3 regions of the Sphingomonas fucosidasi genome follow, and region 3 is predicted to be linked to each of the others. Evidence: riboswitches for the same ligand, from Rfam matches in the RefSeq annotation. Region 3 holds a riboswitch; each other region holds the start of a gene.
The links. Region 3 has a riboswitch for cobalamin ahead of U1737_RS05165 (TonB-dependent receptor). Riboswitches for the same ligand answer to the same signal wherever they lie in the genome.
Positions count from the first base shown of each region.

Region 1: it holds a riboswitch for cobalamin, as region 3 does, so the genes downstream of both, cobW (cobalamin biosynthesis protein CobW) here and U1737_RS05165 (TonB-dependent receptor) in region 3, are expected to answer to the same signal.
Region 2: it holds a riboswitch for cobalamin, as region 3 does, so the genes downstream of both, U1737_RS15670 (TonB-dependent receptor plug domain-containing protein) here and U1737_RS05165 (TonB-dependent receptor) in region 3, are expected to answer to the same signal.

Region 1 is NZ_JAXOJR010000001.1:519,196-523,554, reverse strand. Features, by position in the region: gene U1737_RS02310 (HoxN/HupN/NixA family nickel/cobalt transporter) at 1-959, shown strand, start outside; cobalamin riboswitch at 1,131-1,347, shown strand; gene cobW (cobalamin biosynthesis protein CobW) at 1,453-2,490, shown strand; gene cobN (cobaltochelatase subunit CobN) at 2,499-4,359, shown strand, end outside.
Region 2 is NZ_JAXOJR010000008.1:181,078-185,436, reverse strand. Features, by position in the region: gene U1737_RS15675 (ABC transporter substrate-binding protein) at 55-855, opposite strand; gene U1737_RS15670 (TonB-dependent receptor plug domain-containing protein) at 852-2,750, opposite strand; cobalamin riboswitch at 2,866-3,080, opposite strand; gene U1737_RS15665 (TonB-dependent receptor) at 3,254-4,359, opposite strand, start outside.
Region 3 is NZ_JAXOJR010000002.1:355,497-359,855, forward strand. Features, by position in the region: gene U1737_RS05165 (TonB-dependent receptor) at 1-2,156, opposite strand, end outside; cobalamin riboswitch at 2,325-2,564, opposite strand; gene U1737_RS05170 (PepSY-associated TM helix domain-containing protein) at 2,871-4,052, opposite strand; gene U1737_RS05175 (TonB-dependent receptor) at 4,055-4,359, opposite strand, start outside.

The DNA.
Region 1 (4,359 bases), on a different contig from region 3:
CGGCGTGGTGCTGGGCGTTCTCGCTGTTCCACGCGCAGCCGCTGATGCTCGGCACGGCCTTGCTGGCCTGGGGCCTCGGCCTGCGGCACGCAGTCGATGCGGACCACATCGCCGCGATCGACAACGTGACGCGCAAGCTCATGCAGGACGGCCATCGCCCGATCGCGGTCGGCTTCTGGTTCGCGATCGGCCATTCGGGGATCGTCCTGATCGCCGCCGTCGCGATCGCGCTCACCGCCAGCGCGCTGTCGCAGTTCGAGGCGTTCAAACAGGTCGGCGGCGTCGTCGCGACGACGATCTCCGCGCTGTTCCTTTTCACGATCGCCGCGATGAACCTCATCATCCTGCGCTCGGTCTGGCGCACCTTCGGCCATGTCCGCGGCGGCGGGACCTATGTCGAGGAGGATCTCGACCTCCTGCTCGGCAACCGCGGGCTGCTCGCGCGACTGTTCCGGCCGATGTTCCGGCTCGTCACGCGAAGCTGGCACATGGCCCCGCTCGGCTTCCTGTTCGGGCTCGGCTTCGACACCGCTACGGAAGTCGCGATCCTCGGCCTTTCCGCAAGCCAGGCCGCCGACGGTCTCTCGATCGGCATCGTGCTGGTGCTTCCCGTACTGTTCGCGACCGGCATGGCGCTGGTCGACACCGCGGACGGCGTCGTCATGCTCGGTGCTTACGAATGGGCGTTCGTGAAGCCGATCCGCAAACTCTACTACAACATCACCATCACGCTGATCTCCGCAATCGTCGCGATCGCAATCGGCGGGATCGAGACACTGGCGCTGCTTGGCGCAAAGCTGGGCTTGACCGGCGGCATCTGGGATCTGGCGGCCGCACTGGGCGAAAATTTCAACGGCCTCGGCTTCGCGATCATCGGCCTGTTCGTCCTCTGCTGGGTGCTGAGCTTCGCGATCTACCGCTGGAAACGCTTCGACGAGATCGAGGTGAGGCACGGGTAGCCGCCCCCCTCCGTCACCCCGGACTTGTTCCGGGGTCCACCGTCCCGCAAACTCACAACTATCGAGTATGCGGAACCGTGGATGCCGGAACGAGCCCGGCATGACGAACGCAAGGCGCATTGGCACACTCGCCAAATTCCTCTAACCCACCACTGAGGCTCGGTTTCACCGAACCTCACAGATCGCGCCGGTGCCCTTCGGGGCTTGAATGGGAATGCGGTGCGGGAGGGTGTCCTCCCAATGCCGCAGCTGTCCCTGCAACTGTAAGCGGTGAGCGAGACGCACACGCCCTTCGTTTCGGAGGGCAGCCACTGGGTGAAAACCTGGGAAGGCGTACGTCGAGCTTCGACCCGCGAGCCAGGAGACCTGCCAGCGCAATGGTCGCTCTTGCTACGATCCAGGGGATGGTCGCGGCACGGTACTCCGTCTGAGCGACGAACGCGTGCGGCCGAAAGGTCGTGCGTGCGTGCTTTTAGACGTCGAGGAAATAATCATGTCCGATCTTTCAAAGGTCCCCGTCACCATCGTCACCGGCTTCCTGGGCGCGGGCAAGACCACGCTCATCAGCCACCTGATCCGCAACGCGAACGGCCGCCGCCTTGCGGTCGTCGTCAACGAATTCGGCACGCTCGGCATCGACGGCGACATCCTCAAGGGCTGCGCGATCCCCGATTGCCCGGCCGAAAACGTCGTCGAGCTGGCCAATGGCTGCATCTGCTGCACCGTCGCCGACGACTTCATCCCGACCGTCGAGACCTTGCTCGCACTCGACCCGCGCCCCGATCACATCCTGATCGAGACCTCCGGCCTCGCATTGCCCAAGCCGCTGCTGAAGGCATTCGACTGGCCCGCGATCCGCTCGCGCATCACCGTCGACGGCGTCATCGCGCTCGCCGATGCCGAGGCGGTCGCCGCGGGTCGCTTCGCCCCAGACGTCGCCGCGCTCGACGCGCAGCGCGCCGCCGACCCCAGCGTCGATCACGAGACGCCGTTGTCGGAAGTGTTCGAGGACCAGCTCGCCTGCGCAGATCTCGTACTCCTGACCAAGGTCGACCTCGCCGGACCCGAAGGCGTCGCCAAGGCGCGCGCGGTGATCGCCGCAGAGTCCGCACGGCCGCTCCCGGTCATCGACCTCACCGACGGCATCATCGACCCGCGCGTGATCCTCGGTCTCAACGCCGCCGCCGAAGACGACATCGCCAGCCGCCCCTCGCATCACGACGGCGAGGACGATCACGAGCATGACGATTTCGACAGCGTCGTCGTCGAGCTGGGCGAGATCGCCGACCCCGCCGATCTGACCGCGAAGATCGAGGCGCTCGCCCGCAGCGCCGACATCCTCCGCGTGAAAGGGTACGCCGCCGTCACCGGCAAGCCGATGCGCCTCCTCGTCCAGGCCGTCGGCGCGCGCGTCCGGACGCAGTACGACCGCCCCTGGCGCGCGGGCGAACCGCGCCGCACGCAACTCGTGGTGATCGCCGAGCACGACCGGATCGACGAGGCCCGCATCAAGGCCGCGCTGGACGGCTGAGGCCCACGATGCACGTCGTCTTCCGCGAGACCCACGGGGTGGAGGAAAGCGCGGTCCCGCAGGACCTCGCCCAATCCCCTGCGGATCTCGTCGTCCTATCCTTCTCCGACGGTGACCTCGGCGCATTCGCGGCGGGTTGGAGACGTGCGGATGCTGCCGGAAGTCGGCTTCCGTCGCTACGCCTCGCGAACCTGACCGCGCTCCAGCACCCGCTCTCGGTCGACACCTATGTCGAGCAAACGTTGGCCGGCGCGAAGGGCATCCTGATCCGGCTGATCGGGGGCCGCTCCTATTGGAGCTACGGCCTGCAACAGGTCGAAAACCTCGCACGCAAGAAGGGCATCGCGCTCGCTGTTCTCGCCGCGGACGGTCGCATCGACACGCGCCTCGACGCCGCTTCGACGATCCCGCTCTCGACGCTGCGCCGCCTGGCTCACCTCTGCGACACCGGCGGCGCGGTCGCGGCGCAGGCGGCACTCGCGCAGTTCGCGCTGGCCGCCGGTTGCTATGCCGGCCCGGTCACCGGAGTCCGTGCGATCGCCGATGTAGGCGGCTGGCAACCGCACGACGGCGTGACGTGCCCGGCCGCGTTCGCGCTCAACGCGCACCGCCCCCGCGTGCTGGTCGTATTCTACCGCTCCTACCTGACCGCCGCCGACCTCCACCCGATCGAAGCCCTGCACGCCGAACTGACCGCGCGAGGCTTCGACGTCCTCGGCCTCTTCGCGCCCTCGCTCAAGGCACCGGATGCGGCCGGCTGGATGGGCCATTGGGTCCGAGCTTTGAAACCCGCCGCGATCGTCAACGCCACCGCCTTCTCCGCACGCGGCGCGAGCGACACGACCCCACTCGACGACGCCGACGTCCCCGTCTTCCAGATCGCGCTGGCCACCTCCGACCGCGCCGCCTGGGCCGGTGCCACACGTGGCCTGTCGCCCGCCGACCTCGCCATGCACGTGGTCCTTCCCGAAGTGGACGGCCGCCTCTTCGCCGGCGTCGCCAGCTTCAAGGAAGCCGCCGCGAGGGACGGCGACCTCGAATACACCCGCCGCGAACACCGCGCCGACCCCGCGCGCATCACCGCGATCGCTGCGCGGATCGAAGCCTGGACGAACCTCGCCAGCAAACCCATCGCCGACCACCGCATCGCGATCGTCCTCTCGACCTATCCCGGCAAGACGTACCAGATGGCACACGCCGTCGGTCTCGACGCGCTCGCCTCCACGCAGGCGATCCTCGCCGACCTTACTCAGGCCGGTTACGCGATCACGCCCGATGCAACCGATCTGGCCACCTCGCGCATTCACTGGCCGCTCGCCGAGTACCGCAAAGCCCTCGCGCACCTCCCCGAAGCTCTGCGAAAGGACCTTCAGGAAACCTGGGGCGATCCAACCGAAGACTTCGCTTTCACCGCGATCGACCAGGGCGGGGCACTCGTCGCCCTCCAGCCCGAACGCGGCCGAATCGAGCAACGTGCGGAAGAGTATCACGACCTCTCGCGCTGCCCTTGTCACGCCTACGTCGCCTTCTACCTCTGGCTCCGCACGCGCGGCACCGACGCGCTGGTCCATGTCGGCGCGCACGGCACGCTAGAATGGCTGCCCGGTAAGTCGGTCGCGCTGTCCGACGCCTGCTGGCCCGAAGCGCTCACCGGCGCGATGCCCGTCATCTACCCGTTCATCGTCAACGACCCCGGCGAAGCTGCCCAGGCCAAACGCCGCATCGGCGCGGTCACTCTAGGCCACGTCCCGCCACCACTCGAACGCACCCGTACCGGCGCCGGCCTCGGCCGTCTCGAAGCGCTGCTCGACGAATTTTCCAACGCCGACGGCCTCGATCCCGCCCGCCGCGACCGCCTGCAACGCGACA
Region 2 (4,359 bases), on a different contig from region 3:
CCATCCCAGTTGGGCCCCGGCCTTCGCCGGGGTGGTTTTGGTATGGGTGTCGCATCACAGCCCCGCCCTGATCGCAGCGAGGCGTTCGAGTGCGGGGGGGATGGTCGGGCCGCCGCAGTTGATCAGGACGCGGGAGAAGACGGCTTGCGGCGTGGTCGGCAGCAGGCGGCGGCGCAGCGCGGTGCCGCGGCTGGCGCGTTCGGGGGCGATCACGATGGACGGGGGCTGCGTCACGATCGTCTCCGCCGAGAGCGTGCCGGTATGCGTCAGACCGTAGCTGGCGGCGGCGTTGCGGAAGCCGACGCGGGTCATCATCTCGTTCAGCAACGTGCTCCCTCCGGTCGCGAGATCGCCGCTTATATAGAGCAACGCGCTTGGCGACGGGCCGTCCTTGCGGCTCCAGCGCACCACAGCACGGTCGATATCGGCGTTGATCCGCGCGCCACCCGCGGGCGCACCGACCGCGTCGGCGATCTGCGTCACCTGTGCCTGGCTCTCCGCGATCGAGTCGGGGATGCCGAGCAGCAGCGTCTTCAGCCCGGCCCGCGCGTAGGCCGCCTGGGTCGCCGGCGGCGTATACGTGCTGGCGATGACGAGATCGGGGTGCAGCGCGATCACCTCTTCGGCGGTCCCGGCGATGCCGTGGAAGCGGCGAGCTACCGAAAGCGGGAGCGAGGTCGCCGCCGGGTCCTGTGAATAATGGCTGATCCCGGCAATCCGCGATGCGGGCAGGATCCGGATCAGCACCGAATCCACGCACGGATTGGTCGAGACGATCCCCCCGCCACCGCCCGCGCCGGGGGATTGTGCGCAGCCCCCGAGCAGGAGCGCGAGGAGGATCGCCCCGCGCCTCACTTCAGGCGCAACCGCACGCCGCCATACGCCGCGCGGCCGTAATTGCCGTACCCCGCGACCGTCTCGTACCGCGAATCGGTCAGGTTATCGACGCGGCCGTACAGCGCGATCCGGTCGTTGATCGGCAGTTCGGCGCGGACGCCTGCCAGCGCATAGCCGTCGAGCCGCGCGGTATTGGCGGCGTCGTCGAAGCTGTCGCCGACCATCGTCACGGTACCGCCGACGGACAGCCCGAACGCGAACCGGTAATCGGCGTCGACGCTTGCGGTCTGCTTGGGACGGCGCGCGAGATCGTTGCCGAAATCGCTGCCGATCGTGCGGTTCTCGGTGTCGATATAGCTGTAGTTCGCCGTCAGCGTCAGCGCGTCGACCGGGCGCAGCGCCAAGGTGAACTCGACGCCGTCCGCCTCGGCGCGGGCAATGTTGTCGTAGACGCCGAACGGGCGGTCGACGCAGATCGAACCGGCGGTCGTCTGCTCCGCCGGGCTGCAATCGCGGAAGTCGATCTGGTTGCGCGTACGGCGGTTGAAATAGGTTACGCCTGCGCGGACTCGGTTGGCGAGGAACGCCTGCTCGACACCGACGTCGAAGTTGCGCGCGGTCTCCGGATCGAGGCCGCGGTTCCCGTAGTCGGAAAAGAGCTGGTACAAGGTGGGTGCCTTGAAGCCTTCGCCATAGCTTGCGCGGATCGTCGTGCCGGTGCGCAACGCCAGTGCCGCGTTGGCTCCGAACGTCGTGTGGCTGCCGAAATCGTCGTGATCGTCGTTGCGGATGCCGCCGGTGATCGTGAGGATGTCGAGCGGCTTGACGATCAGCTGGCCGTAGACGCTGGTGATGCCGGTATCCGCGAAGGTGAAGCCGTCGTTGAAGCGGCTGTTCTCGCGCTCGACTCCGGCGACCACGCGGACCTGGTCGAACGGGCGGAAGTCGCCTTGGTATTCGTAGCGTTCGCTGCGGCCGCGACCAATGAAGGTCGGATCGCTGCCGAAGCTCGGGTCGTAATTGTCGCGGTTGATGTCGGCGATCGTGAACGCGACGCGGTTGTTGAACCGGCCATCGGCGAAGTTCGCGTGCAGCCCGGCATAGCCGTAAGCCTCGCGCGTCTTCGAATATTCGGGCGTGTCGGCGAGCACGTAATCAGGTGCCGGGAAGCCGTCGATCGCGACGCGGCTGTCGGCGAAATAGCCGCGCAGGTCGAGACCGATGCCTGGCGCGAGCTCGACGCCCACGCGCCCGGTCGCGCCATATTGGCGATAGCCGTCGCGCTCGGTGCCGCTGGCCGCCGACGAGATGCCCTCGGTGCGGAGATAGCCGCCGGTCAGCGAGCCCGATACCGGCCCGGACTTGCCCGAGACGCCCGCGCTCGCGAACACGCTGTCGGCATAGCCATATTCGGCGTTGGCGCGCGCCTGGACGCCTCCGGTTGGCGCGGCGGTGATGATGTTGACGACGCCGCCGATCGCCTGGCTGCCCCATGGCACCGAGTTCGGGCCGCGGAGCACCTCGATCCGCTCGACCGAGCTCGACAGCAGATTGCCGAAGTTGAAGCCGCCGCCGGTCGACGACGGATCGTTGACGCGGACGCCGTCGATCACGACGAGCGTCTGGTCCGCCTCGGCACCGCGGATACGGACGCTGGTCAGCGCGCCGACCGTGCCGTTACGCGTGACGGTGACGCCCGGCGTGGTCGCGAGCAGGTCGGAGACGATAACGGTCTGGCGGCGCTCGATCTCGGCGCGGTCGATGACGGTGACGGCCTGGCCGATCTCGCTCAGCGGTTGCGCGGCACGGGTCGCGGTGACGACGACTTCGGAAGCGTCGGGATCGGGGATGGTCTGGGCAAAAGCGGGCGCTGCGATCGCCGCGGCGCCGAGCAGAAGGAAGAATTTCGTCATGGGCACGTCCTAACCAGAACCGCCAGCGACCATTCGCCGGGCGGCCAGACGTCTCTCGCTCGAGGAAACCCGGCTGGACCGGAGCACTCGTCCGCGCCGGACACCCGCCCGCGCAGTGGATCGACCGTGAGAGGCAGGTCTCCTGGCTTCCGGGTCGCCGCGCCCACCCCGCCTTCCCAGGTCGAAACCCAGTGGCATGTCGGGGTGGCCGCTATCCGGTCACAGTTGCGGGTACAGCGCCGGTCTTGCGGATTTGGATCTGACGACCCGGCCCACGCACCGACTTCCCTTTTGATCCCGTCGCCGGGAACCCTTCACGGGAGTGGCATTAGTCGCGCGACATGCACGGGTCAACGCGAGGTCTACTGGTCCTCCCCCGCCAGGGGGAGGTGGCTGGCGCTTGCCAGACGGAGGAGGAGGAATGCGATAACCGCTTTGGCGTAGTCCTCCCCCTCCGTCGCCTTCGGCGCCACCTCCCCCTGGCGGGGGAGGATCGTTCGGACTCACCGTCCTCCGTAGCGCAGCCCGATCCAGATCGTCCGCGGCGTCGCGCGCTCGACGATGTTGGCGCCGCTGATCCCCGCCTCGACCCGCTCGTCGAACAGGTTCTCGCCGCGCACCTCGGCCACCAGCGCGCGCAGGATCGGCAGCGCGGCATAGGCATCGAGAGTCGTCGCGGCCCCAAGCACCCGCGAATTCTGGTCGTCGTCGAATTGCCGGCCGATATGCCGCACGGTCAACGACAGAGCCGCCGCGTCGTGCCGCCAGTCGACCGTCCCCGACACCTGGTCGCGCGGGGTTTGCGCCGGCCGCAAGCCGTCCAGAGCGGCGGTGATCCCAGACCCTTCGACCTTCGAGTTCGTGTGCGACCAAGATGCCTGCACGCCAAATCGACCAGGTCGATACGATGCATCCAGTTCGAAGCCATGCGCGCGGATCGCATCGAGATTCTGGCGGACGCGGTAGGTCGCCACCCCCGGCAGCACCTGCGGCGGGTTGGTCGTCGTGACGTTGGCAATCGCGTTCTTCAGCCGGTTGTAGAAATAGGTCGCGGCGATGCTCACGCCCGGCGTCGGCGTCAGCGTGACGCCACCCTCGACCCCGGTCAGCCGCTCCGGCGACAGCAATGCATTCGCCGCGGTCGCGTCGTTGCCGACCCGGAACGGGCGGTACAGTTCGTTGAGCGTCGGCAGTCGCCATCCGCGATAGCCGGCGACTCGCAGCGTGATCGCCTCGATCGGCTGGTACGCGATGCCAGCCCGCCCGGTCGTCTCGCTGCCGTCGCGGTCTGCATAGCGCAGGTCGGTCAGCGCCGCGCCGGTCGCCAACGGGCGCTCGGACAGATAGCCGCCGTCGATCGACCACCAGTCGACCCGTCCTCCAAGACTGAACGTGAAGTCGCCCGCGACCAGGCTCCCATCGGCGAACACGCCGGTCGTCGTCGTGCTCCCGCCAGCCTCGCGCCGTCGCGTGGGCGCTGCGTTGACGAACGTATAGAGTTCCTGCGTCTTGCCGCTCACGTCGCGAATATCGGCACCCAGCCTGAGCGTGATGGTCTCGCCCAGCGGCGGCGCGACCTCGATCCGTCCGCCCAGCCCGGTGGCCGGCG
Region 3 (4,359 bases):
AGCGAGACGTCGACCGAGCGGGGACGGCCAAGCACCCATTGCTGGTTGGTATACGTACTGAGCGCGTAGTCCCGGTCGAACAGGTTGTAGCCGTGGACAGCGACCGCGACGCGCGGCGTCACCGCATAGGAGAGCGTGGCATCGACCGTGGTATAGCTGGGGATGCGGAAGCTGTTGGCGTTGTCCGAATAACGACGCCCGACGTAGCGCAGCCCGGCGTGCGCCTGAAGCGCGCGCGTCGCGTTCCAGCGCAGCCAGAGATTGGCGAGCGTCTCGGGCACGTCCGGCGGGGTATTGCCGTTGAAGCTCGTGCCGCCTGAGACGAAGTCGTCGAAGGTCGCGTCGAGGATGCTGCCGTTCGCATCGATCCCAACGCCGTAAGGCAGATCGAGCGACACCGCGGCCTCGACACCCTTGGCCGATCGCTGTCCCACCTGCTCGACCGGGCTCGTCGGGGTCAGCTGCGCCAGCAGGCGCTTCTTGACGATGCGGTAGGCGGCCAGCGTCGCGGTACCGTGCCCGTCGAGGAACACCGCCTTGGCACCGACTTCGACCTGGTCGCCCACCGCGTTGCTGAACTGCACCTGCCCCGTCGAATAGGTGGTCAGCGTCCCGAGCGGGTCCACGCCGGTGGCATATTGCGCATAGAGCGAAACCGTCGGAACCGGCTGATAGACGCTCCCGATCCGCCAGGTCATATTGTGCAGCCGCTTGTCGAGCGCTAAGGTTTCCGTGCTGGCGCCGCCCGGATAGTCGATCGACCAACGGCGTATCCTGTCGCGTTCGTAGCGCACGCCGCCGACGATCGAGACGTGCGTGCCGAGCTTCAGCCGGTCCTCGGCAAAGACCGCATATTCGTCGATGCGCGTGCGATAGCGCGGTGCGATCCCCTGCGTGTCGACGATCAGACCGGGATCGAACGCGAAAGGATCGACCTCCGAAACCTGCGGGTCCGAACCGAAGTTGTGGGAGTAGGTGAGTTTGATGAGGTTGACGTCGAAGCCCATAACAAGGTCGTTGCTGACGCCATCGGCGATGCCTGTCCAGAGCGTCACGCTGCCCTGATCGCCCCATTGCGTCTGGTCGTGGACGATCCCGGTCATGTCGGTGCGCAGGACGCGGCCGGGCGTCCCGGCGTTGGTGCTGCCGTTGGGGCAGACCCCGCCCGCGGCGATCCAGCAATAGCTTTCGAGATTGAGCCAGTAGCGTTTGGACGTGAGGCGATAGGCCTGGTTGCTGACGGTCAGTGCATCGCTCGGCGTCCAGTCGACCTGCAGGCTGGTGCGGTTGTCGCGGTAGCGGATAAAGCCGTCGCGCGTGTTGTAGTTGCGTTCCCGGATGCGGTCGTCGAGCCGAGCGTCGATCAGCGGCGTGCCGAAATAGCGCATCGGCTTCTGGTCGCCATAATCGTCCCGCGCGGTGACGACGAGCGTGTCGGTCGGTGCCCAGCGAAGCGTGCCCGACACCGCATGGCTGCGCGACTGGCCACGATCGACATAGCCGTCCGATCGGCGATAGCTGCCATCGATGCGGTACGAGAGGCGCTCGGTGATCGCCCCCCCTGCGCCGGCTGCCACATGGAAGCTGTCCTGCGAGCCATAGCCGATCTCGCCTTCAATCTGGGTCCGCTGCGTATCGGGTTTGCGCATCAGGACATTCACCGCGCCGCCCAGCGCGCCCTGGCCGTAGAGCACGGAGGCCGGGCCGCTCAGGATGTCGATACGCTCGACCATCCACGGATCGGTGGGAAAGGTGATCGTGCCGGCAGCCGGGAACAGCCTTATGCCGTCGATGAGCTGGAGCACGGATCCCTGACCGCTGAAGCCCCGCGCGGCGAGCGCGGTGCCGCCGTTGCCGGGGTTGCCGGCGTTGCTGATGCCCGGTGCGCGGCTCGTCGCGTCGATCACCGACAGGTCGCCGCGCGCGCGGATCGTGGCGCCGTCGATGACCGAGATCGTCGCGGGAGTCTCGAGCGGCGTGAGACCCAGGCGGCTGCCGGTCGCGTTCGGCGTGGTGAGCGTGTCCTGTGCATGCTGGCCGACAACCAGAATGTCCTCGTTGTCGGAAGTAGGCGCGGACTGAGCGTTGAGCGGTGCTGCGAACACAGGCGACAACAAAGCCCCTGCAAACGCGAAGCGAGACGATAGGAACGGCATTACGGTAATCCCCGGGGCGTCGAGCGAACCCGGCAGGGACCTTCCGCGAACGGCCGACATCCGCGCCAGCCGGACGCCATCGCGACCGGCACGCATGCCCGTGCGGCCCCCACCGCACACGTCGTCGCTCGACGGAGTACCGTGCCTCGGCCACCCCCTGGGCCAGGCAAGAGCGACCAGACGCCGGCAGGTCTCCTGGCTCACGGGTCATCACACGATGCACGGCCTTCCCAGGCCCTCGTGACGTAACGTCTGGCCCAGTGGCTGCCCCTTCTATGAAGGAAGAAGCGATATGCATCGCGCTCGCCGCTTACAGTTGCAGGGACAGCCTCGGATTCAGGCGGCGAACCACCCTCACCGCGTTCCCTATTAAGCCCCTCTCGGGACACCGACGCGATCATGCCGGCCTGCTTCAAAAGCAGATCAGCGGCGCCGATGTATCCCGATCAATGCCTCTGGGCAATCGCCATGCCCCAAAGCCACGACCTGACAATTTCGCCGCGGCTTTAAGAGACGGCGAGATTGTAGCCACCAGACAAGCTCGTCGAACCAATGCTCGCTCGTCGTACCTTTCGCATGCAGGCAGAACCCGTGGCCACCGCGCTCGTACCGGTGCAGTTCGGCCGCAGCTCCTGCCTGTCGCCGTGCAGTGCAGATCAGCACGGCCAGATGGCGTTTCGTCAGACGATGCCGGCCGGCGTGCACACGGAGCGGCTATCGCTGGCGGCGCGGCGTGTCGCTTGGACATTCCGCCTTGGTATCTGGCCGGTATTTGCCGGCAGAGCGAACAGCCCTGCCGCGGCGCAACCAGTGAAGAAGGCCGGTCGCGAATAGCAGCGTCGGCACGAAGCCCAACAGGACCGCGAGGATCCGCGTCGCCATTCCGCCGACTGTCCCGTCGTGCAGCGTGCGTATCCAGCTCACCAGGAAGGTCCCGGTGCCGGCGCGCCGAACATCGTGCACCGCCAGCACCCGGCCCGAAGGCTGATCGACGAAGACGTAACTGCCGGGGAAGCGTGGGTGAGGATCGCCGTCCACCTGAAGTCGCACCCTGATCGGCGCATCCCGCGCGCTGGGCACATCCACGAAGACGATCCGGCCGTCAGGCAATGCCCGGTGCGCTATCCCGAACGCGCGAACGATCGTGATCCGGCCCGCTCCATCATCGACCGACTTCGGCGCGGGTATCGCCGCAGGTCGGAACAGGGCTTGCGTAACGGCAGGCAGAGCCAGCAACACGCCGGTCGCGACGAGCACGAACAGCAGCACCATGTTCCACAGGCCGGACAGCTTGTGGAGGTCCCGCAGGCGACGGATCGGTGCGGCGTCGCGCTTGAAGGCGAGCGCCTTGCGCCAGCGTCCGCGCGGCCACCAGGCCACCACGCCACTGATCAACAGCAGCAGCATCGGCACCCCGGACCAGCCCACCACCTGACCGCCGATATCCCCGGCAAGAAGGGCCATATGAAGTTGGTAGAGCCAGCTCATGAGATAGCCGCCCCACGGTTCGGCACGAACGATGCGCGTGCCATCGGCCGAGAACCATACCATCATCCGGTCGCCGTGGTGGCCGGGCGCCGGATAATAGCGCGCCGGGATCGCACCGCCTTCGCCCGTTGCTTCAAGCGTCCACTTGCCGCCTGTGTCGTGCCAGCGTGCCCGCCCGGTCGCCAGCGCGCGATCCCAGACGCGTGCGTTCAAATCGGGCGCAGGATCGTCGCGACCGGCCTGGATCGCAGGATGAAGCGCCGTGTCGATGCCGGTGTAGAAGACGAGTGCCGAGCCTGTGAGGCCCAGCACCACGAACAACAGCCCGACACTCAACCCCAGCCAGAGATGGACGCGCCGCACGAGAATGCGCGCGCGCGATGCCGCTGATCGCCGATGCCCGGTCATCGTCAGAACCGCGTCGCCAGCGCGACCTCGAACGATCGCGGCGCGCCGATATAGACGTTGGTGGTCGGATAGCCGGAATATTCGCCGTAGAAAGCATCGGTCAGGTTGCGGCCCCGCAGCGTCACGGTTGCCTGTGGTGCGACCGGGAACGATAGGCTTGCATCGAGCACGGTATGCCCTGCGACCCCGATGGTGTTGGCGGTGTCGGTGTAGAAGGCGCTCGCGTGGCGGAGGAAGCCGCCCAGCGTCACCGTGTCGGCGATCGTATAGAGCGCCGAGCCGTTGACCGTGGTCGAGGGGATGTTGA